One region of the Streptomyces sp. NBC_00210 genome, then DNA from elsewhere that is predicted to be linked to it. Evidence: riboswitches for the same ligand, from Rfam matches in the RefSeq annotation. Region 1 holds a riboswitch; each other region holds the start of a gene.
The links. A riboswitch is a leader RNA that binds a small molecule or an ion and turns the genes downstream of it on or off. The one in region 1 is predicted to bind cyclic di-AMP.

Region 2: it holds a riboswitch for cyclic di-AMP, as region 1 does, so the genes downstream of both, OG729_RS34055 (C40 family peptidase) here and OG729_RS23460 (transglycosylase family protein) in region 1, are expected to answer to the same signal.
Region 3: it holds a riboswitch for cyclic di-AMP, as region 1 does, so the genes downstream of both, OG729_RS05270 (peptidoglycan DD-metalloendopeptidase family protein) here and OG729_RS23460 (transglycosylase family protein) in region 1, are expected to answer to the same signal.

Annotation. Positions count from the first base shown of each region.
Region 1 is NZ_CP108120.1:5,163,843-5,171,333, reverse strand. It holds gene OG729_RS23470 (septum formation initiator family protein) at 35-511, opposite strand; gene eno (phosphopyruvate hydratase) at 660-1,946, opposite strand; gene OG729_RS23460 (transglycosylase family protein) at 2,336-2,998, opposite strand; cyclic di-AMP (ydaO/yuaA leader) riboswitch at 3,002-3,171, opposite strand; gene OG729_RS23455 (transglycosylase family protein) at 3,437-4,342, opposite strand; gene OG729_RS23450 (cytochrome P450) at 4,455-5,702, opposite strand; gene OG729_RS23445 (nucleoside triphosphate pyrophosphohydrolase) at 5,699-6,682, opposite strand; gene OG729_RS23440 (SurA N-terminal domain-containing protein) at 6,776-7,426, opposite strand.
Region 2 is NZ_CP108120.1:7,509,318-7,516,808, reverse strand. It holds gene OG729_RS34070 (lamin tail domain-containing protein) at 1-292, shown strand, start outside; gene OG729_RS34065 (ATP-dependent Clp protease proteolytic subunit) at 472-1,107, shown strand; gene OG729_RS34060 (hypothetical protein) at 1,115-1,423, shown strand; cyclic di-AMP (ydaO/yuaA leader) riboswitch at 1,741-1,925, shown strand; gene OG729_RS34055 (C40 family peptidase) at 1,929-2,405, shown strand; gene OG729_RS34050 (LysE family translocator) at 2,532-3,161, opposite strand; gene OG729_RS34045 (LysR family transcriptional regulator) at 3,257-4,168, shown strand; gene OG729_RS34040 (ATP-binding protein) at 4,294-4,725, opposite strand; gene OG729_RS34035 (helix-turn-helix transcriptional regulator) at 4,951-5,808, shown strand; gene OG729_RS34030 (DUF397 domain-containing protein) at 5,822-6,028, shown strand; gene OG729_RS34025 (8-amino-7-oxononanoate synthase) at 6,043-7,188, opposite strand; gene bioB (biotin synthase BioB) at 7,334-7,491, shown strand, end outside.
Region 3 is NZ_CP108120.1:1,161,240-1,168,730, forward strand. It holds gene OG729_RS05260 (carbohydrate kinase family protein) at 55-933, shown strand; gene OG729_RS05265 (SGNH/GDSL hydrolase family protein) at 982-1,773, opposite strand; gene OG729_RS05270 (peptidoglycan DD-metalloendopeptidase family protein) at 1,936-2,877, opposite strand; cyclic di-AMP (ydaO/yuaA leader) riboswitch at 2,882-3,038, opposite strand; gene OG729_RS05275 (alpha-galactosidase) at 3,431-5,521, opposite strand; gene OG729_RS05280 (tyrosine-protein phosphatase) at 5,703-6,515, shown strand; gene OG729_RS05285 (DUF6126 family protein) at 6,537-6,665, opposite strand; gene OG729_RS05290 (XRE family transcriptional regulator) at 6,685-7,275, opposite strand; gene OG729_RS05295 (aspartate aminotransferase family protein) at 7,342-7,491, opposite strand, start outside.

The DNA of each region.
Region 1 (7,491 bases):
CTGGGGCCCCGGGCCCCATGATTGCTGTGCCGCGCTAGCGGCGCGTGTCGGCGTTGTCGACGCCGTCCCAGACGTTCGAGTACCAGGGACGGTCGGCCGCCCCCTCTTCGGTGCGGCGCTTCTCGGCGGCGTCGGGGTCGATCATGGTGTAGCCGGTCTCGCCCGGCAGCACCAGATGCAGATGCTCGCGGGCGAGACGCTGGATGTACTTGTCGTCCTGAAGGCGCGCCTTCTCGTCCCGGAGCCGTTCGACCTGCTGCCGGGCGTCCGCCATCCGGCGCTCCTGGTCGCTTATGTCGGCACGCTGGGACACGTACTGCCGCATCGGATAGGCAAGCGCGACGACCAGCGAGCAGACCACCAGTGCCAGAAAGGCCGCGCGGCCGGTGAGCCGGGAGCGGCGGTCCTGGCGGCGGCTCTGCGAACGGTAGACGCGCGCGGCGGTCTGCTCGCCGAGCAGCCGCAGCCGTGTCGCGGTGGAGAACCGGTCCTGGTCCCCTTTGCGTGCCATGATCTCGCCTCCCCGTTACGCGCGTACGTCCCCGGACACGGTACGGGACCGCGACCGGGGACGTATGCAGGCGGGAGCCTCAGCCTCTTACGGGCGTCAGCGCCCTGCGGGCCTCAGCCCCTTGCGGGCGTCAAGCACCCTACGGGCCTCAGCCCTTGAAGCGCGGGAACGCCGAGCGGCCCGCGTACACCGCCGCGTCGTCGAGGATCTCCTCGATGCGCAGCAGCTGGTTGTACTTGGCGACGCGCTCGGAGCGGGCCGGGGCGCCGGTCTTGATCTGGCCGCAGTTGGTGGCGACGGCGAGGTCGGCGATGGTGACGTCCTCGGTCTCGCCGGAGCGGTGGGACATCATGCACTTGAAGCCGTTGCGCTGGGCAAGCTCCACGGCGTCCAGGGTCTCAGTCAGCGAGCCGATCTGGTTGACCTTGACGAGCAGAGCGTTCGCGGCGCCGTCCTCGATACCGCGGGCCAGGCGCTCCGGGTTGGTGACGAAGAGGTCGTCGCCGACGATCTGGACCTTGGTGCCCAGCTTGTCGGTGAGGACCTTCCAGCCGGCCCAGTCGTCCTCGAAGAGCGGGTCCTCGATGGAGACGAGCGGGTAGGCCGCCACGAGCTCCTCGTAGTACTCGGTCATCTCGGCGGCCGAGCGGGACTTGCCCTCGAACTCGTACAGGCCGTCCTTGTAGAACTCGGACGCGGCGACGTCGAGCGCCAGCGCGATGTCCTTGCCCGGGGCGTAACCGGCCTGCTTGATGGCCTCGAGGATGAGGTCGAGGGCGGCGCGGTTGGAGTCCAGGTTCGGCGCGAAGCCGCCCTCGTCGCCGAGGCCGGTGGACAGGCCCTTGGTCTTCAGAACGGACTTGAGGGTGTGGTAGACCTCGGCGCCCCAGCGCAGCGCCTCGGAGAAGGACTCGGCGCCGATCGGCGCGATCATGAACTCCTGGATGTCCACGTTGGAGTCGGCGTGCGAGCCGCCGTTCAGGATGTTCATCATCGGAACGGGCAGCAGGTGCGCGTTCGGGCCGCCGAGGTAGCGGAAGAGCGGCAGGTCGGAGGCCTCGGAGGCAGCGTGCGCGACGGCGAGGGAGACGCCGAGGATGGCGTTGGCGCCGAGGGAGGACTTGTCCGGAGTGGCGTCCAGGTCGAACATCGCCTGGTCGATCAGGCGCTGCTCGGTGGCGTCGTAGCCGACGAGCTCCGGGCCGATCTGCTCGATGACGGCGAGGACAGCCTTCTCGACGCCCTTGCCCTGGTAGCGGTTCTGGTCACCGTCGCGGAGCTCAAGAGCCTCGAACGCACCGGTGGAGGCGCCGGACGGAACAGCAGCACGACCCGTGCTGCCGTCGTCGAGGCCAACCTCGACCTCGACCGTGGGGTTGCCTCGGGAGTCCAGGATTTCCCGGGCTACGACGACGTCGATGGACGGCACGAGCATCTCCTTCTGGGATGTGACGCTTGAAGTGCAGGGTCTCTTTGGCCTTGCGACATGAGCCTAACCGGCTCCAGGGCCCTGGCCGGCCGATGCCCGCCCGCTGGGACAAAAAAGGACCTCAAGGCTCGCGACAGCGGACAAAGGGGTACGAGGTCTACCAGCGGGTAACAGCCTGCGGCGGCTGACGGGGGCGGCAGACAGAACCCCGGCCCGGCGCGTTCGGGGGAAAACGCGCCGGGCCGGGGTGGCTGGGGGGACGGGGGTCCGCCGCTTCCGGTGGGCCGCCGGGTCCACCGGAATCCGCGGGCCGGATGTCCGGTCCCGGACAACTGATGGCAGAAGTCCGGGGGCTGGGCCGGCTCAGACGGAGCTGCCGGGCCAGGGTCCTCGGGTCAGCTCAGGTGGAGCTGCTGGCCCGGGTAGATCACATCGGCGTCGCTGATGATGTCCTTGTTCAGGTCGAACAGCTTCTTCCAGCCGCCCTTGACCTTCTCGGTCTGCGCGATCTTGCTGAGCGTGTCGCCGGCCTTGACCTTGTACTCGCCGTCGCCCTTCTTGACGCCCTTGGCCGTGGCGGCGGGCTTCGGGGCGGCGGGGCGCGCGGAGCGGGTGGTGGGGGCCTCGGCGCGCTTCGGGGCGGGCTTCGCCTGCTGCGTGGTGCCGGAGTCGGCGGAGCCGCCGTCGTACGCGGCGTTGGACAGGCCCACGCCGCAGTTCGGCCATGCGCCCTTGCCCTGGCCCGCGAGGACCTTCTCGGCGACGGCTATCTGCTGCTCCTTGGAGGCCAGATCGGCGCGCGAGGCGTAGGCGGTGCCACCGTAGGCGGCCCAGGTGGAGCTGGTGAACTGCAGGCCGCCGTAGAAGCCGTTGCCGGTGTTGATGGACCAGTTGCCGCCGGACTCGCACTGGGCGACCTGGTCCCACTCGGCGGCGGTGGCGGCGGAGGCCGAGGTCGCGCCCAGCAGCGGGACGGCGGCACCGGTGACACCGGCGAGCGTGGCGATGCGAGTGGTCTTCGACGGGCGGCGGTGCTTGCCCTTGCTGGAAAACAGCATGGAACGTCTCCTCACCGACGCCTACGAGGTGAGCTGTCGGGTTCGGGCCTGTGAGTTGCCCGGTCGTGCGTCCTAGCGCGACTTCACCCCTAGCCGGTTGGTGACCACCTCTCAGTGGCCGGGGCCGGCGCTTACCTTGGGTCCCCCGCTCCTGCCTTCGGCGCTCTACGCGACGACTACTCCCCCCGACCGACGGCAGGATTCGGCGTGACGGTCAGTGGTGCCCGCGATGGCGAGCGGTCAGACCGTAGACACACCTCTCCCCGATGTTCAAAAGATGAACATCGGGGAGAAATCGCCCATCTCGCCTCTCCGGTAACACTCGTTTCCGCAGGTAGCGGGCGGAATGAGCGATTCCGCCCGACGAGTCATGCCAGTTGGGACAAAGAGACTCATGTCTCACTTGCGCAGACTCGGACATAAGCCCGCGAACTGCCGTTACTTCGCGCCCAGATCGAGGCTCTGGCCAGGAAGGATGAGGTCGGGGTCGTCGCCGACGGTCTGCCGGTTCGCCTCGTAGAGCGCGGTCCAGCCGCCGGACAGCTTCTCCTTGTTGACGATCGCGGACAGGCTGTCGCCGGCCTGGACGGTGTACTCGCCCGGCGGGACGTCCGAAGTGTCACCCTTGTCCGCTTCGGCGCGTGTCGGGCCGTCACTTCGCGAGGCATGACGTCCCGCTTCGCGCGTGTTGTCCGCATTGCCCGGCTCGGTCTCCTCCGGGGCGGACTCGCCGCGGTGCTTGCCGCTACCGCTGTCGACGCCCGCGTCCGCGCTCGGGGTGGCATCGGGGGTCGTCGGCTCCGTCGCGTCCGCGGACGGCTCGGCGGACGGCTCGGCAGGCGACTCCGCAGCCTCGGACGGCCCGGTCGACTTCGCCGACGCGTCCGGCTCGTCCGGCACATCCTTCGCCGCCGGGGCGCTCTGCCCGGGCAGGGGCAGGACGCCCGGGTCGACGCCGGTCGCGGCGCCGTCGTTCTGCAGCCCCGCGATCGCCGCACAGCCGGGCCAGGCCGCCGGACCCTGCGCCTCCAGGACCTTCTCCGCAACCGCGATCTGCTGAGAGCGGCTGGCGAGGTCGGCGCGGGCCGCGTACGCGGTGCCGCCGAAGCTCTGCCAGGTCTCCTGCGAGAACTGCAGCCCGCCGTAGAAGCCGTTGCCGAGGTCGGCCATCCACATGCCGCCGCTCTCGCACTCCGCGACCCGGTCCCACATGGAGGCGTCGGCGGCGGAGGCCGAGCCGGCACCGAGAAGGGGGATCGCGATGGCCGATCCGGTCACACCTGCCGCGACAACGATGGCCGGAGCCTGACGGGGGCGGCGGTGTCGACCATTACCGGAGAGCATGCGGTTGCCTTTCGCGTGACTGCCGAGACGGCAGTGAAAGTAACCGCATACGAACGCATGTCACAAGTCGATGCAGCGGAGATCACGTGAAAGTCACAGTCTTGACAGGCCGTCAGATCTGTCGAGCCCTGAACTCAACGGGCAAGGTGCGCAATCCACGCATAATGAGTCCTCCACGCCACCGCAAATCGGCCGGATCGCCCGCAAGCCGCAAGTCCGGCATTCTCCTGAGCAGCGTGGCGATCGCGGTCTGCCCCTCCAGCCGGGCGAGCGGCGCACCGAGGCAGTAGTGGATGCCGTGCCCGTATCCCAGATGCTGGTTGTCGCGCCGCGACAGGTCGAGGGTGTCCGGTTCGGCGAACCGCTCCGGGTCCCGGTCCGCGGCCGCGAGTACGACGAGTACGGGATCGCCCGCCGCGATCTCCTGGCCGCCGATGACGAGCGGCTCGGTGGCGAACCGCCAGGTCGCGAGCTCCACGGGCCCGTCGTACCGCAGGAGTTCCTCGACGCCGGTGGCCAGCAGGCCACTCTCGCCCGCGTCGAGGGACGCCTGGAGCCTGTGGCGCTGGTCCGGGTTGCACAGCAGGGCGTACACCCCGTTGCCGATGAGATTGACCGTCGTCTCGAAGCCCGCGAAGAGAAGGATGAAGGCCATGGCGGCGGCCTCGTTCTCGGTGAGGTGCTCGCCGTGGTCGCTGGCGCGGATGAGGCCCGAGATGAGGTCGTCGTCCCCTCCTTGCCGCAGGCCCTCCCTCTTGCGGTGGATGAGTTCGGCGAGATAACCGCGCATCTTCTTCACGGAACGGGCCACGCCTCCGCGCGGCCCACCGCCGTGCCGGATCATCATCCCCGCCCAGTCGCGGAAGTCGTCCTGGTCCTCTCGCGGGACGCCGAGCATGTCGCAGATGGCGTAGATGGGGAGCGGGAACGCGAACTCGTGAATGAGGTCCGCCTCCCCCTTCGCCACGAAGCCGTCAATAAGACGGTCCGTCAACTCCTGCACCCGTGGCGCGAATTCGGCGACCCGGCGCGGGGTGAACGCCTTCGACACGAGGCGGCGCAGCCGGGTGTGGTCGGGCGGGTCGATATTCAGCAGATGCGTCATCAGGTCGGCCTTGCGCTCGCCGGGGATCCCCGTCCTCCCCTTGGCGTGGGCGGGCTCGTCGTGATGCGCGGGATTCTTACTGAGCCGCTGGTCGGCGAGGGCCTGCTTGGCATCCGCGTACCGCGTCACCAGCCATGCCTCGACCCCGCTGGGGAGGGTGGTCCGGTGGACCGGCGAGTTTTCCCGGAGCCAGGTATAAGCGGGGTAGGGGTCGGTGGCGAACTCCCAGGTGAACAGCTCGGGCTGAGCGCTCACTCCTGCCCCTCAACGGCCCGGATCGCATCCCGGTAGGCCCGGGCAGCAGCCCGCAGCGCGGCCTCCGGGTCAGTGCCGGACGCCTCGGCACGGGCGGCGAGTGCGAGCAGTTCGTACCCGATGCCGTCGCCGGCGGGCAGCGGCACGGTCAGTCCCGCGGTACGGACCCGGCCCGCGAGCTTCGCGGCCAGCGCAAGGCCGGGCTGGCCGAGCGGCACGCCGTCCGTCACCGAGTCGCGCTGTTTCTCTATCGCCTTCGTGCGGAGCCAGTGCTCCTTGACGTCCTCCGGGGTCTCGGCGCTCTCGTCGCCGAAGACATGCGGGTGGCGGTGGATCAGCTTCTCGACGATCGTCCCGGCGACATCGTCGACAGAGAACGGCTCCGCACCGTCCTCCTCGCGGCCTTCCTCCGCGATGCGCGCGTGGAAGACGACCTGGAGCAGTACGTCCCCGAGCTCTTCGCGCAGCTCGTCACGGTCGCCGTCCTCGATCGCCTCGACGAGTTCGTACGCCTCCTCGATGCCGTACTTGGCGAGACCTTTGTGGGTCTGCTGCGAGGACCAGGGGCACTCGATCCTGATCCGGTCCATGACCTGCACGAGGTCGAGGAGGCGGGCGCCGGGCAGGTCGTACGAGCCCGGCAGCAGCTCCAGGTCCGGCATCTGCACCCGCCCGGACCCGGCGAGCCGGGCGAGCCCGTCGGTCAGGGCCTGGTCGCCCTCACCGGAGGGCAGCACCACGACGGTCCGGCCGCCCTCACAGGCGTCGACCAGTTCCTGGGCGGTGGGCGCGGTGATCTCGACCCCGATGCCCGCCTCGCGCAGATACGGCAGCTGCGGGTGCCCCTCGTCGGCGCACAGCACCCGGTCCGCTGCGTGCAGCGTCTGCCACGCGGGCCAGGACAGCAGTCCCGGGGCCACGCGGTGGCTGGCGGTGAGCAGGACGATACGGCCGGGGGCGACGGGTGCTTCGGTGGTCACCCCTCGAACCTACCCCGGGCCAGTTCCTGTCCGGTCGATCAGGCCGGATCAGTGCCAGGGCACGCGAGCCCGGCAAGATCGGCGGGACAGGGCCTACGCACCGGCCTCGACGGGCTCCTGCTCCTTGCTGACCTGGCTGATCCAGGGAGCCTTGTAGCTGCCGAGCTCGAGCTTGTTGTCGTCCCAGACGCCGAAGCGGGGGTTGACGTCGATGTCCAGCGACTTGGCGGCCGCGGTGAAGGCCTTGTTGAGCTTCTGCTGGCCCTCGGGGGTGTTCGTGGCGCCGAGAGCGGTGGCGAGCTTGCTGACCAGGATGTCGCGGCGTACGACGTCGTTGAGCTGGTCCGGGGCGACGCCGCGCTGCTGCAGATACATGGCGGCCAGCTGCTCCTCGCCGCCCGACTGCTGCACGAGCGCGGCCCGCGCGTCCAGGATCTCCTTGCGGTTGACCTTGACCCCGGCGTCGTCGGCGGCGCGCTGTACGACCTCCTCGACGATGAGGTCGTACAGCTTGGCGCGGCTGAGCTGCCCGCTGTCCTTGATCAGCTGGGCTGCCTGGGGCGAGCGCTGCTGTGCGGCGCGCACGTCCTTCACCTTCGCCTGAACGGTGGCCACCTCGATCCGCTCCCCACCGACGACGGCGGCGGCGCCCGGGTGGGCCTCGCTGCCGCAGGCGGCGAGGAGGGGCGCGGCGGAGAGGAGAGCGGCGGAGACGGCGAGCGCGGTGCGACGGCGGCGGTGCAAAGGAGCCTCCCGGCGTGATTGTGCTTCGGTGCACAAGACCCTGCGGTGATCGATGGTAGGCAGTC
Region 2 (7,491 bases), 2.3 Mb from region 1:
CGAGTATGTGCAGATTCGCAACACCACCTCGAAGGCCGTCAGCCTGAAGGGCTGGACGCTCGTCGACGCGTCGAACCACAGGTACGTCTTCGGCACGTACACGCTGGGCAGGGGAAAGACGGTGACGGTCCACACGGGCAAGGGGACGAACAGCACGGCGCACCGCTATCAGGGGCGCGGCTGGTACGTGTGGAACAACGACAAGGACACGGCGACGCTGAGGAAGTCGACGGGCGTCCGGGTCGACACCTGCTCCTACAACTCGACCAGGGTCGACTACAAGTTGTGCTGAGCGCCTGACCTCCCGCCCCCGCCGCCCGGGCAGCGGGGGCGCTGTCATGCCGCGGTTCAGTCGTACAGCGGTGACCGTTCGCCCTCAGCGAGCATCCGTCCCGCTTCCGGCACCTCGATCTGTACGTCCTGTACATTTTTTACAGGCCAGCGCCCGAGGAGCACGAGGAGAGGTACGTCATGAACCGCCCCGCCGCCCGCTATGTCCTGCCCGAATTCACCGAGCGCACCAGCGCGGGATCCCGCAGCCTCGATCCGTACTCGAAGCTGTTCGACGAGCGGATCATCTTCCTGGGCACCGTCGTCGACGACACCGCCGCGAACGATGTGATCGCGCAGTTCCTGCATCTCGAGTACACCGCCCCCGACCGAGACATCTCCCTCTACATCAACTCCCCCGGCGGCTCACTGAGCGCCATGTCCGCGATCTACGACACGATGCAGGTGGTCACCTGCGACGTGGAGACGACGTGTCTCGGACAGGCCGCGTCGACCGCCGCCCTGCTGCTCGCCGCCGGCGCCCCCGGCAAGCGGATGGCGCTGCCCGGCTCGCGGATCGTCGTCCAGCAGCCCGCGTTCGAGGAGCCGTTGCAGGGCCAACCCTCCGATCTGGAGATCCAGGCGCAGGAGTTGCTCCGGCTGCGTGACCAACTCGCACGGATGCTCGTGCGCCACACCGGCCAGACCTCCCAGCGGATCGCCGCCGACCTGGAGCGCGACACGATCTTCGACGCCGTCGAGGCCAAGAGGTACGGGCTGGTGGACCATGTGATCAAGAACCGCAAGACGTCATTGTCGTCCCACGGTTCGAGGTGAGCACCCCGTGCTGCCGCCCGAACTGCCGCCGCTGCCCGCGCTGACCCGCGCCGAGGGCGAACTCATCGACAGCTACCTCGAAGTGCTCGATCTGCTGGGGCGGATCAACCCGGCGCGCGGAACGCACACCTATGGTGCGCTCCGCGCCGCACAGGCGCTGGTCGGCCGGGCCAATGCGCTCAAGGACGCCCTGACGCTGATGCACATGCGCGGCGAGAGCGAGATCCATGCGACGACGCTGACCGAGGCACTCAGGGCCCTCGACGGCGAACGCCGGGCGCACCGGGTGACGATGCCGCCCGTAACGCTCAGTTGACGAACTCACCTCTTCCGTCTACGGCCATCAGGGTACTGGTCACGCTCCCCCATTCGATGTAATCACTGTCCCCCGAAGCCCTACGGACAACTTGCGCGGCACGGCTACCGATTTGGCGGAATGACTTGTTCCGCCGCTGGTGCAAGGGTCCTCGGGCGTCCCCTGCCGCCCCTCGAAACTGCCCTGTCCACCCGAACAGGTGAGTGGTGGTAAAGCTCACAAACTGCCGTTTCAGTTCGGAAATCCGGCATGAGTTGGGTCAAGATCCCTGGGACGACAAGCCCCCGCCACCGCGGCGGGGCGGTCCGGGCGGACGCCGAGTCCTGCCGCCGCACCCGGATGACTGGTCGACAGGAGTGCATCGGCAGGAGTGGAGGACCCAAGCACGACGGGGCAGCCGGAAGGTCGGCAGTCCCTTGGGGTGAAGCCGCAGCCGCGGCCGGGCATCTTCGTCCGTCCGAACCCGACAGGTCATCCTTCACAGGCGGCTGACGAAGGGTTGCGCATGACTGCGCAGATTCATGTCCCGTTTCTGATGGGCCGGGCGGGCGCCGTATCGGCCCTGACCCTCGCCGCCGTCGGCGGCTCGCTGCTGGCTCCGGGGGGAGCCTCCGAGGCATACGCGGCTACGACCCACGCGAGCAAGGCACTTCAGGTGGCCGCCTCCAAGAAGGGCGCACCGTACAAGTACGGCGCCTCGGGTCCGCGCCGGTTCGACTGCTCAGGGCTGACGCTCTATTCGTACAAGAAGGCGGGCAAGAAGCTCCCACGTACGGCCCAGCAGCAGTACAACAAGACCCGCCACATCTCGGCGTCCTCCCGGCAGCAGGGAGACCTGGTCTTCTTCCACTCCGGCAGCAGCGTCTACCACGTGGGGATCTACGCCGGCCGCAACAAGATCTGGCACTCGCCGAAGACCGGCTCCTGGGTGAAACTGGAAAAGATCTGGAGCAAGAGCGTGTGGTACGGCCGGGTGCGCTGACGGCCCGTTGACTGATGGTGCGCCGATCGCCGCTCATCACCGGCGGTCGGCGTACCGGGACCGCGGCGGGTCCGCACCCGGCGCCCGGCGCCTGGCACCCGCCAGTCGGCACCCGGCGCCCCGGCGTCAGTGCGCCAGCGGCTCGGCCAGCAGAGTCACGCCGAGCGCCGTGAGCGCCCCGCCGGTGACGCCTTCCACGGCGCGCGTGGTGCGCGGCCGACGCAGCCACTGCCCCAGACGGTCCACCAGCAGCGCCACCGCGGGGAACCAGAGCAGAGCCAGGACGACGACGATCGTGGCCAGCAGCAGAGTCCGCGGCAGCACCGGCGCACCGTCCGGCACAAACTGCGGGAGCAGGCTGAGGAACAGGACCGGCGCCTTCGGGTTGAGGACGTTGGTGAGGAACCCCTGCCGCAGACTGCGGCCCATGCCGTCGGCCGCTTCGCCCGCCGGATCCGGCACGGCGAGCGCCGGACGCAGGGCCGAGCGCACCGCCCGTACACCCAGGTACAGCACATACGCTCCACCGGCGATCTGAAGCGTGCGGTACAGCACCGGGACCGCGACCAGGACGGCGGCGAGTCCCGCGACTGCCAGCGCGGTGTGCACGAGCAGCCCCCCGGCCACACCGACGGCGCAGGCCACGCCCGTGCGCCGGGAGGCGAGCGCATTGCGTACGACGACGGTGAAGTCCGCGCCCGGCATGGCGACCATGCCCGCGGCGACCCCGGTGAAGGCAAGCAGCTGTGCGTCCATGCCGACCATCGTGGCCCGTCGCAGGGCTTAACGTGTACTTACAATCTTCTGGGTCTGCCTAAAGTGATGCTTAAGCCTGGCGGAGAGGGAGTGGCATGTACGACCCGACACGGCTGGCGGCCCTGGTGGCGGTCGCCGAGGCCGGTTCGATCACCCGCGCGGCCGCCCGCCTGGGCTACACCGCGCCCGCGCTCTCCCAGCAGCTGGCCAAGCTGGAGCGCGAGGCCGGCGCGGTACTGCTGGTGCGGCACCATCGCGGGGCGCGGCTGACGGCCGCGGGCGAGCTGCTGGCAGCGCGGGCCCGCCGGGTGCTGGACGAGATGGACCGGGCGCGTCATGAGCTGTCCCGGCTGTCCGGGCTCTCCGGAGGGCGGCTGCGGGTCGGCACCTTCACCACCGTCGGCGTCCATCTGCTGCCCCCGGTGCTGAGCGCCTTCCGCAGGGCTCATCCTGATGTGGAGCTCACCGTCGCGGAGTACGAACCACCGGACGGGGTCCTGGCGGTGGCGGCCGGCGAGGTGGATCTGGCGCTCACGCATGCGTACGAACCGGCCGAGCCCGCACCGCCGCCCGCCGGTGTGATCCTGGAGCCCCTGCTGGTCGAGGAGTTGGTACTGGTGACGGCCCCCGGCCATGCGCTGGCGGGCGGCTCGGGCCGGCTGCCGGTGGCCGAACTTGCCGGGCAGCCGCTGATCAGCAGCGCTCCCTCGCACCCGTCCCGAAAGGGTGTGGAGTCAGCCCTGGCACGGGCCGGGGCGAGTCCCGCCGTGGTGTGCGAGTCACCCGGCTATGCGCTGGTGTGCGCGCTGGTCAGCGCGGGGCTCGGGGTGGCGGTGGTACCGGAGATGGTCGCCTCGATGGCCGCGACACCGCTGGGCGTACGTCAGTTGGAGTCGGCGGGGTTCCGGCGGACGATCTCGGTGGCGCACCGTGGCGAGGTGTCGGGCCCGGCGGCCGAGTCGCTGCGGGCGCTGCTGCGGGGTGCGTTCGGCCGCGCGGGAAACTGACGGCCGGACCAAAAGCGCCGGGCCGGCCGACCGCGTCTCACCCGTCTCGATCGGCCGGGCCGAGAACGCCAGGCCGGCAAAGGATCATCGGCTCTCTGCCGGTCCTCGACCGGCCGACGCCGTGATCAGCTCTGTACAGGTACGGTCCACGGCAGGGCGATCCAGACGGTCTTGCCGCCGTCCGGAGTCGGAGTGACGGTGAGGTGTCCGCCGCACTCCGCGGTCAGGCTGCGGATGATGACCATTCCGCGGCCATTGTCCTGGCGGACGGCGGCAGGCAGCCGCTGCGGCCAGCGCGGGTGGCTGTCGGTCACGCCGATGCGCAGTTCCTCGTCCCGCTCCAGACGAAGGTCCACGGTGAAGGTCGGCGACTGGCCGAAGGTGTGCTGGACGGCGTTGGTGGCGAGTTCGGAGACGATCAGCCGGACGGTGTCGACGGCCTCGGTCTCAACCGGCAGGCCCCATTCGGAGATGACATGTGTGGCGTACCGCCGGGCCGCGGAGACCGAGGCGGGATCGCTCGGCAGAGTAACGGATGCTTCTTGGTGATCTGCCATGGCGAAGCTGTCCCTTTCCCACCGGGGCCGGGCTCCGACTCGTAGCGGAATTGCGAGGACGGCCACGGATTGTGCTTCGCGCCAGAGTGCCACTTAACACGCCGTCGGTGGCGAGGATCCACCAAGATATGCATATATCTGTCGCTCAAAGCGGTGAACTCTGCTACGCGAGACCGTATTTGGACGGCACACTCTCGCATTGATCCAGCCGGAAAGGAGCACAAGATGCGGCACGTCCCCGCGGTGCGCCGTCGCAAGCTCGCCGAGGAGCTGCGGAGGTTGCGCCTGGACGCCGGTCTCACCAGCCGGGACGCCGGCGGACTGGCCGGCTGGCACCAGTCGAAGGTGAGCCGCATCGAGACCGGCGTGAGCGGAGTCAAGGTCGCGGATGTGACGCTGCTGCTGGATGTCTACGAAGTCGCCGACCCTCAACTGCGCGTGCTGCTTCAAACCTTGGCGGACGCGGCCGACGGCTCGGGCAGCGGCTGGTGGCATGCGTACCGCGGGCTGATCCCGCCCGACTACCGGGACTTCATCAGTCTGGAGGCCCACGCCTGCGCGGCCCGCACCCTGGAGACCTCGGTCGTGCCCGGACTGCTGCAGACGCCGGACTACGCCCGTGCGGTGACCCGGGCGGCCCTGGAGGAGTTGTCCGCGGCGACCGTCAACTCGCTGGTGGACGTGCGGATCACGCGCCAGTCGGTGCTGTGGGGCGACAGGCCCCTGGAGCTGAGCGCGGTGCTCGACGAGGCGGCGCTACGACGCGAGGTGGGAGGCGGCCGGGTGATGCGGGAGCAGCTGCGTACGCTCGCGGAGACGGCACAACTGCCCCATGTGCACCTCCAGGTACTGCCGTTCTCGGTCGGCGGCTATGCAGGACTCACCACTCCTTTCGTTATCTTCTCCTTTCCGAACATTTCTGATCTGGATGTGGTTGTTCTCGACCATTTGACGAGTAGCCTCTACCTCGAGCGGAAAGAAGACCTTGAGGTGTACGGCGCCGCCTTCCAAGCGGTGCAGGCGCGCGCACTGTCACCAGCGGACTCATTGGATCTCATCGCCCGGATCAGTGACGGCGCATAGGGAGGCACCCTCCATGTCCGATTGCCTCACGCACGACGCATTACGGTGGCGGCGCAGCAGCCGCAGCACGGGGATGAACAACTGCGTCGAGGCGGCCCGGCTGCCCGACGACTCGCTCGCGGTACGCGACTCAAAGAACATCCGGCGGCACGCCCTGCGTTTCTCGCCGGGAGCCTGGAGCAGCTTCCTGACGGCCATCCGCGAGGAGGCCGTCAACTGACCACTGCCTGACGGTCAATTGACCGGCGCGGCCCCGGTGATCGTGGCGATCGCCTGGTCGATCTGCTGATCGGTGAGGTCGGCGCGTGCGGTGAGCCTGATCCGGGAGATGCCGTCCGGCACCGACGGCGGGCGGAAACAGCCGACGACAAGTCCGGCGTCCCGGCAGTCCGCGGCCCACCCCAGGGCGGCCTCCGGCGACGGCGCCCGTACGGACACCACGGCCGCGTCGGGTCGCGCAGCGGTCAGACCCTCGTCCGTGAGACGGCGGTGCAGCGTCGCCGCGACGGTACGGGCACGGTCGGCCAGCGCGGGCTCGCGGCGCAGCAGCCGCAGGCTCGCCAGCGCGGCTCCCGCGGCGGCGGGAGCCAGGCCCGTGTCGAAGATGAAGGTGCGGGCGGTGTTGACCAAGTGCTCGATCACCCGGGCGGGGCCCAGTACCGCCCCACCCTGGCTGCCCAGGGACTTGGAAAGGGTGAGCGTGGCGACGACGCCGGCGGCGCCCGCGATGCCCGCGGCGTTCAGCGCTCCGCGGCCGCCGTCGCCCAGCACGCCAAGACCGTGCGCGTCATCGACGAGCAGCGCCGCGCCGTGCTCTCCGCACGCCTGAGCGAGACCCGCCAGCGGCGCGGCGTCGCCGTCCACCGAGAAGACCGAGTCGGTGACCGCGAGGGCCCGCCGCCCGGGGTGCGCGTCGAGCGTCTTGCGTACGGCTTCCACATCGGCGTGCGGCACGATCGCGGTCTCGGCGCGCGAGAGCCGGCAGCCGTCGACGATGGAGGCATGGTTGCCCGCGTCGGAGACGATCAGTGAGCCGCGGCCGCTCAGCGCGGTCACCGCGGCAAGATTCGCGGCATAGCCGGAGGACAGCACCAGGGCGGCCTCGAAGCCGCAGAAGGCGGCGAGTTCCTGCTCGAGCTCGGCGTGCAGCGCGGTGCTGCCCGTGACCAGCCGGGAGCCGGTGGCCCCGGCGCCCCAGCGGCGGGCCGCTTCGGCCGCGGCGCCGGTGATCTCAGGACGGCGGGTGAGGCCCAGATAGTCGTTGCTGGCGAGATCCAGCAGCTCGGACTCGGCGGTGCGCGGCCGGAGCGTACGCACGAGGCCCGCGCGCTCGCGGCGGCGCGACTCGTCGTCGATCCAGTCGAAAGGATCCTGGGGCATGGTGATCCGGTCCTTTTGTAGGCAGCTCACAGACCCTAACCGGGGTCACTCGAGGAACGGATGTGGCCATGCACACACCTCAAACACGGTCTCTTGTGTGGTTCCTCCTTGGCCGCGGCGTGTGCCGTACGTCAGGATCGGCGCCATGGACCTGCTGAACACCCTGGTGGAGAAGGGGTTGCGGCGCGAGCTGCCGACCCGTGAAGAAGCGCTCGCCGTGCTGGCGACCTCCGACGACGAACTGCTCGAAGTGGTTGCGGCGGCCGGCAAGGTGCGCCGCCAGTGGTTCGGGCGGCGGGTGAA
Region 3 (7,491 bases), 4.0 Mb from region 1:
CACCAGTCGCAGCAACAGCAGACCGATCAACTCCCTTACAACGCACACGATGTACTGGTCGTCGGTGGCAGCGGCGTGGACACGGTCGTCCGCGTGGAATCGCTGCCCGTCCCGCTCGCGGACTCCGTCGGCGTCGGCCCGATCCGCGAATGGCCCGGCCACACCGGCGGCAATGTGGCCCTGGGCTGCCGGGCACTCGGACTGAATGTCACCCTGCTCGACTACGTCGGCGACGACTGGCCGGGTCGGCAGGTCCGGGAACGGCTCGCGGCCGGCGGGGTGGCCTTCGAGCCGCTGCTCTCCCCGGCCGGGACCCGGCGCGCGGTCAATCTCGTCGACCCCGCCGGCCGCCGGATGTCCTTCTACGACGGCCGCGATCCGGCGGACCTGCGGATGCCACGCGAGGTCTACCTCCCCCATCTGCGGCGGGCCCGCCATGTCCATCTCTCGATCGTGAACTTCGCCCGGTTCCTCTACGACGACATCGAGGAGCTGGGCACCCCGGTCTCCACCGATCTGCACGACTGGGACGGACTGGCCGACCACCAACGGGAGTTCGCGCTCCGCTCGGACCTGGTCTTCCTCAGCGCGGCGGGCGCGGGTGAGCGGATCGCGTCGGTGATGCGCGAGATCCTGCGCGACGGACGGGCCCAGGCGGTGATAGCGACGGCGGGCGCCGGGGGCTCGTATCTCCTCACCCGTGAGGGCGGCAGCACACCGCGCCCCGTCCCCGGGGCGGTGCCGCCGGCTCCGGTGGTGGACTCCAACGGTGCGGGCGACGCGTATGTCTGCGGCTTCCTCTACGGGCGGCTGGCAGGCCGGGACCTGGAGGACTGCGCCCGGCTCGGCGCGCTGGCGGGCGCCCATGCCTGTACGGGCGAGGGCAGCACGGCGCTGATCAGCGCGGCTGAACTCCACTCGGACCGAGTCTGAAGAGCGGCCGGGGTCGCGGGTGCGTCACGGCACCCGCACCCGGCACCGCTACAGAGGCAGCAGATTGGGGCGCTTGGCCTCGACATGGTCGCCGGAGCTCTCGCCGCGCAGTCGCCGCCCGATCCATGGCACCAGATGCGTGCGCGCCCACTGGATGTCGTCCCGGCGCACCTCGAGCGGGCCGCGCGGCGGCTGCGGCGGCCACGGCTGGTCCGGGTCGGCGGGCACTTCGATGCCGAGCACCTGGGCGGCGCGCAGCGCGACCCTGGTGTGTCCCTCGGGCGACAGATGCAGCCGGTCGGCGTCCCAAGCCCGCCTGTCCTGCACGGACTTGAGCGACCAGAGGTCCAGTACGGGGCAGTCGTATCGGTCGGCGATGGCCCGGACATGCGCGGTGTACGTGGCGATCTTGCCGCGCAGATGGCGCAGCACCGGCACGTCGCGCGTGTCGAAGCCGGTGGTCACCATGACCGTGCCGACAGCTCCGGTGAGCTCGGCGACGGCCCGCTCGAAGCGCTCGGCCACGTCGTCTGGGTCGGTGCCCGGCCGGATGATGTCATTGCCGCCGGCGCAGAACGTCACGAGATCCGGGGCGAGTTCCTTCGCCCTCGGCACCTGTTCCGCCACGATCTGGTCGAGGAGACGGCCGCGTACGGCGAGATTGGCGTACCTGAAGGCGTGTTCCGGCATCCGGTCGCCGAGCAGGACCGCGAACCGGTCCGCCCAGCCGACGTACGTCCCGTCGGGGCCCGGGTCTCCGACGCCCTCGGTGAAGCTGTCACCGATAGCCGCGTACGACCCGAATGCGCCACTGTTCTTGTCTCTCGAATCGTCTGCCACGAGTCCATATCTTTCCCTTACGGGTGTGACTTACGCGACCGTAAGGAGGGGTTGACGAGGGGTGATCTATGCCACCGGTCAAGTTTCGCCCAACCCGGAATACGCCGAATCCCCTCGCGCCGCTGGGGGATTCGGCGCGAGGGGATCGGCTGGACCGGTGGATCAGATCGAGACACCGTGCTGGCGCAGGTACGCCAGCGGGTCGACGTCCGAGCCGTAGTTCGGGCCGGTACGGATCTCGAAGTGCAGGTGCGGACCGGTGGAGTTGCCGGTGGAGCCGGACAGACCGATCTGCTGGCCGCCGCTCACGCTCTGGCCGGCGGAGACGGCGAGCGAGGAGAGGTGGCCGTACTGCGAGTAGCTGCCGTCGCCGTGCTGGATGACGACCTCGTTGCCGTACGCGCCGCCCCAGCCCGCGGAGACCACGGTGCCCGGACCGACGGCCTTGACGGTGGTGCCGGTGGAGGCGGCGAAGTCGACACCGGTGTGGTAGCCGCTGGACCACATGGAGCCGGCGAGGTGGTACGGAGTGATCACGGTCGCGCCGCTGACCGGTGCCGTGAAGCCGGAGCCGCTGGTCTGCGAGGCGCTCGCCGAGTCACCGGAGGAGGACTGCACGGAGGCCTTCGAGGCGGAGTCCTGAGCGTCGGAGGAGGACTTCGCCTTGCGCTCAGGGCGCGGCTTCGACTCGTCGTGAGCCTTCGCCTTCGACTTCCCGCCGAGGGTGAGCTTGAGGCCCGGGTGGATCAGCGAGGGGTTGTCGCCGACCTGCTTGCGGTTGTCCTCGTACAGCTTCTTCCAGCCGCCGCGGACATGGTGCTCGTCGGCGATCTTGGAGAGATAGTCACCGGCGACGACGCGGTAGGTGGTGAGGGCGGCCTGCTTCTTGGCCACCGGGGCCGCGGCGGCGGTCGTCGGCACCTGCGAGGTGGCGGCGGTCACCGCCGTGTGGGAGGTCGCTGCGGGCGCGGTCTGGCCGGCCGCATGGGCGCCGGCGGCGCCCATCAGCGGAAGGGCGATGGCGGCGCCACCCGTACCGGCGGCGACGACTCCGCGGGTGATCGGGCTGGTCCTGGGACGGCGGTGCTTACCCTTTCCGGGCATGGCGCATTCCTCTCCGGCGCCTGCGAGGTGAGCTGTCGGGTTCGGGCTGGAGATGCCCGGTCGCGCAAAATGCACGACTTAACCCCAAGCCGTCCCGGATGTCCGGAATCGGCATACTTCCTGGGTCCCCCGCTCCTGCCACGCGTGGGTGGGTTTCGAATTCCGGGCGGCGGCAGGATTAGGCGGTCCGTCCGGATTGACGGTGACGCTAAACGAGCCGGATCAAAAGGAACAAGCCACTGCTTTCGCCGATCATGGGCCACCGCGGCATCAAGGGGAAATTTCCCGTCACCCTCCGTGGACCCGGGAACCGCAACTCTCCGACCGGTAAGGGATTTCACACCCCGCACGCCGCCACAGACCGTCACGAATATGATCCTGCTCACGCGTCGTGACCCATCTCCTTTACAGTCGGGGCACGTTATATCTAATCGTCCAATTCGGACAGAAGCGTCATTTAATGACGATGGCTCTCACTTACGTCCACATTCCCGCCTTTTTGGCCGGAGGAATTCCACCGCGCTACCTCTGGCCAGTCCCGCCGCGAGTCGCCTCAGCGGCGGCGCAGCCTGATCACGGTGGCGTCCAGGTCGCCCTTCAGTCCGGTGTGCAGTCCGTGGTGCAGCAGCACGGCCCCGCGGTGTACGGCGCCGGTGTCCACGCACTCGTAGCCGGCCGCCGGGTCGATGCCGCGCAGCCGCAGCCGCGGCGGCTGCTCTCCGTAGTGCTGAGCCTGCAGCCAGGCGAGTACGACGGTCTCGTCGCCGCGGACGTACTGCACGGCGCTGAGCCCGCCCTCGGGCGGCTTGAGCCGGTACAGCTCGCCGTGCTGCACCAGCGGCCGGATCTGCTTGTAGAGCTCCACCCAGCCACGCGCCTCGGCAAGCTCCTCCTCGCTCCACTCGGTGAGGTCACCGCCGACCCCGAGCACACCGGCCATCGCGCTGACGAAGCGGAGGCGGAGCGTGCTGACGCGGCCGTTGAGCTGGACATTGGGGCTGTCGGTGACCCAGGCCGCCATGACCCGCGCGGGGTGCAGCTGGGTGAAGCCCTGCTGGATCGCGAGCCGGTCCAGCGGATCGGTGTTGTCCGAGGTCCACACCTGGTCGGTGCGGGAGAGGATCCCGAGGTCGATCCGGCCGCCGCCGCCCGAGCAGGACTCGAAAGCGACGGACGGATGCGCGGCGCGCAGCCGGTCGAGAAGTGCGTACAGCGCGTGCACATGCTCGACCCACAGCCTCTGCGGGTACGGTTCGCCGGGCCAGCCCGCGTCCGTGAAGCAGCGGTTGAAGTCCCATTTCACATAGTCGACGGGCGCGCTCGAGAGCAGCCCGTCCAGCTGGTCCCAGAGGTACTCCTGTACGTCCTCGCGGGCGAGGTTCAGCACAAGCTGGTTGCGGAACTCGGTCCTGACGCGGCCGGGGTGGTGCTGTACCCAGTCGGGGTGCGCGCGGTAGAGATCGCTGTCCGCGTTGACCATCTCCGGCTCGACCCAGATCCCGAACTGCATCCCCAGCGCGTGCACTTCGTCGGCGAGCGGCCCCAGTCCACGGGGAAAGCGTTCGGCGTTGGGGGTCCAGTCGCCGAGTCCTGCGCGGTCGCTGGTGCGCTGCCCGAACCAGGCGTCGTCCACGACGAACAGCTCGATGCCCATGGCGGCGGCCCGCTGGGCGAGCTCGCGCTGCTGCTGCTCGGAGATGTCGAAGCCGGTGGCTTCCCAGGAGTTGTAGAGGACCGGGCGGTCCCTCGCTGCGTCGGGGACGATGTGCGCCAGCTGCCAGGCGTGCCAGGCGCGGCTGGCTCCGCCGAATCCGCCGTCGCTGAACAGCCCGGCGAAGACGGGCGAGGTGTACGACGCGCCGGGTGCGAGCCGCAGCAGTCCTGAGTCGTCGTAGCCCGCGCCGCCGGTGATCTGCACCAGTCCGTCGGGCAGCTGCTGTACGCAGATCCGCCACGATCCGGACCAGCCGAGCGCGCAGCCGTAGACCTCACCCTGCTCCTCGGTGGCCCCTTCCGCATCGAGTGCGACCCACGGCAGGTGCTGGTGCCCGGTGTGGCCGCGGCGGCTGCTCAGCACCTTCTCGCCATAGGTGAGCTCGGAGCGCACGAGCAGCGACTCGGCCGCCCAGCGGCCGTGCAGTTGGCTGAGCCGCCAGCGCTCGCGCTGCGGCAGCGTCCAGACGGCGGCGTCGGCCCGCAGCAGCTCCAGGCCGGGCCCCTCACCCATATGAGTGACGGTCACCCAGCGCTCGATGACATCGGAGTCGTCACGCATGCGGTGGTGGAGTGTGAGGCCGAGGCCGTGCACGGCGTCGCTGAAGCGGAGCCGCAGTTCGTCGCCGTCCAGAGCGGCGTCGGCGAAGGTCCACTCGGTGCCGCGCACCTCGGGTGTCCGGACGGAGAGCGCCGGGCGGACGAAGCGCGGACCGCCTTCGACCGGGTATTCCTCGTGCCCGTCGAGCTGAGACTCGAACGGCCAGTACGGGGGCGGGCCCTGGGCCGCGAGTGCCTCCGCGTCGGCGGTCGAGATCCGCGGCCCCCAGTGGATATGGACCAGTTCGTCATCATCGGTCAGGTGCAGTGCATAACTGCTCGCGGGTCCGGAGAGGACCCATGTACGACCCTTGCCAACACACTCGATCATCCCGACCCCTCAGATCCTCACAGGTCCGCACAGGCCCGCACATCATCCGACGGGAGGCTCCGCCTGTGCAACGCTCTTGCGGAGACGGCCGAGATGATTGCCTGATGAACCAGTGTCGTATCGTCGGGATCGCGCCCTCGTCGGCGACCAGCGCCGACGGCAGTGACTTCAGGAGCCCTTGGTGACGCAGCAGCTGCCGCAGGTCCCGTCGACAGAGCCCCCACTGTCCGGAGTGCGCAACTTCAGGGACGTGGGCGGCCTGCCGACCGTGGACGGCCGGCAGATACGGGCCGGACGGCTCTTCCGCAGCGGCCACCTGGCGCACGCGACCGAGACCGACGCCTCGTTCCTCGCCACGCTGGGCCTGCACACGATCTTCGACTTCCGCAACGCGGCCGACATGCGCCTCGAGGGCCCGGACGTCGAGCTGCCCGGCGTACGGAATGTGAATCTGCCACTCAGCGACCCGGCGGACGGCGCCGAGTTCTGGCGGATGGTCCGGGACGGCAACCTCGACCAGCTGCGGTCGATCCTCGCGGACGGCAAGGCGGCCGGGAGGATGTCGGCCTCGTACCGGACGATGATCAAGCACCGCACCGCCGAGCACAGCCAGGTGCTGCACGCGCTCGCCGCCGACAGTGTCCCCGCCCTGATGCACTGTGCGGCGGGCAAGGACCGCGCCGGTCTGTCCATCGCCATCTCGCTGCTGGCGGTCGGCGTCGAGCGGGACGCCATCGAGGCGGACTACCTCAAGTCCAATGACCCGCACCGCCGCTATGTGGTCCGCCGCAGCGACAACTCGCCGGCGGGGATGTCGCCTGAGGTCATGGAGCTGCTGAGGCCGCTCTTCGACGCGCGCGCCGAGTACCTTGACGCGGCCTTCGAGACGATCGAGCAGACCTGGGGCGGCACCGAGCGGTATCTCAGCGAGGGCCTGAAGGTGAGCCCCGAGACGCGGGACCGGCTGCGCGAGCGGCTGCTCAGCGAGGCGTGAGCCGCCGCGGCGGGGGACCTCCTACCCGTTGCCGCCGAGCGTGAACAGCAGGTAGAGGAAGGCGGCGAACAGATGGCCCGCCACCAGATAGGCGAAGAGCCGGATCACCAGCCCCCGGGGAAACTTCCCCTCTTCGTTGTGCTTGGACATGGCAGGCCTCTCAGGTGTGTCAGGAATGCGGATGGATGTCCGGGCTCTGCAGCAGGGTGTGGACGAACAGCAGCTCGGCCCCCTCGGGGGTGGCTGCCGCGATGCGGTGCGGGGTCATGGAGTCGAAGTGCGCGCTGTCACCGGGGCTCAGCTCGTGCACCGTTTCGCCCAGACCCAGCCGCACCCGCCCGTCGAGGACGTACAGCCACTCCTCGCCCGGATGCACCCGGACGAGATTGCCCTGGGTGCCGTACGGCACCACCAGCCGCAGAGCCTGCATGGCCCGGCCGGGCCCGCCGGTCTGGTGGTAGGTCCAGCCCTCGGCGACCGTCGGTTCACGGCTCCCGGCGCGAATGATCGGCTCACGATCCGGGACCGTCTCGCCGAGCAGCTCGGCAACGGTCGTACCGTAGATGCGGGCGAGCGCGAGCAGCATCGGCAGCGAAGGCTGGCGGTGGCCGGTCTCGAGACGGGACAGGTGGGCGGGGGAAAGCCCCGCACGCCGCGCGGCCGCTTCCAGGGTGAGACCGCGCCGGCGGCGCAGATCGCGCAGCCGTGGTGCGACTTCGGGCAGCGTGGTGTCCGCCGCCACTTCGGGAGGGGTGGTCATATGCCCATTGCGCCAGGAACCTGCCTCTGAGGCAAATTTCTTGTCCCAGAGGCAAAAGCGGCAAGGTCAGCGGTTGGCGACGGCCTGCTTCACCAGCGTCTTGCCGAAGTCCCACATCAGCCCGCCACCGCCGTGGGCGTCGTCCATCACGGCCGTGAAGGCAGCCACGAACCGCTCCACCTCCCGCTCGCCGATGGTCAGCGGCGGAATCAACTT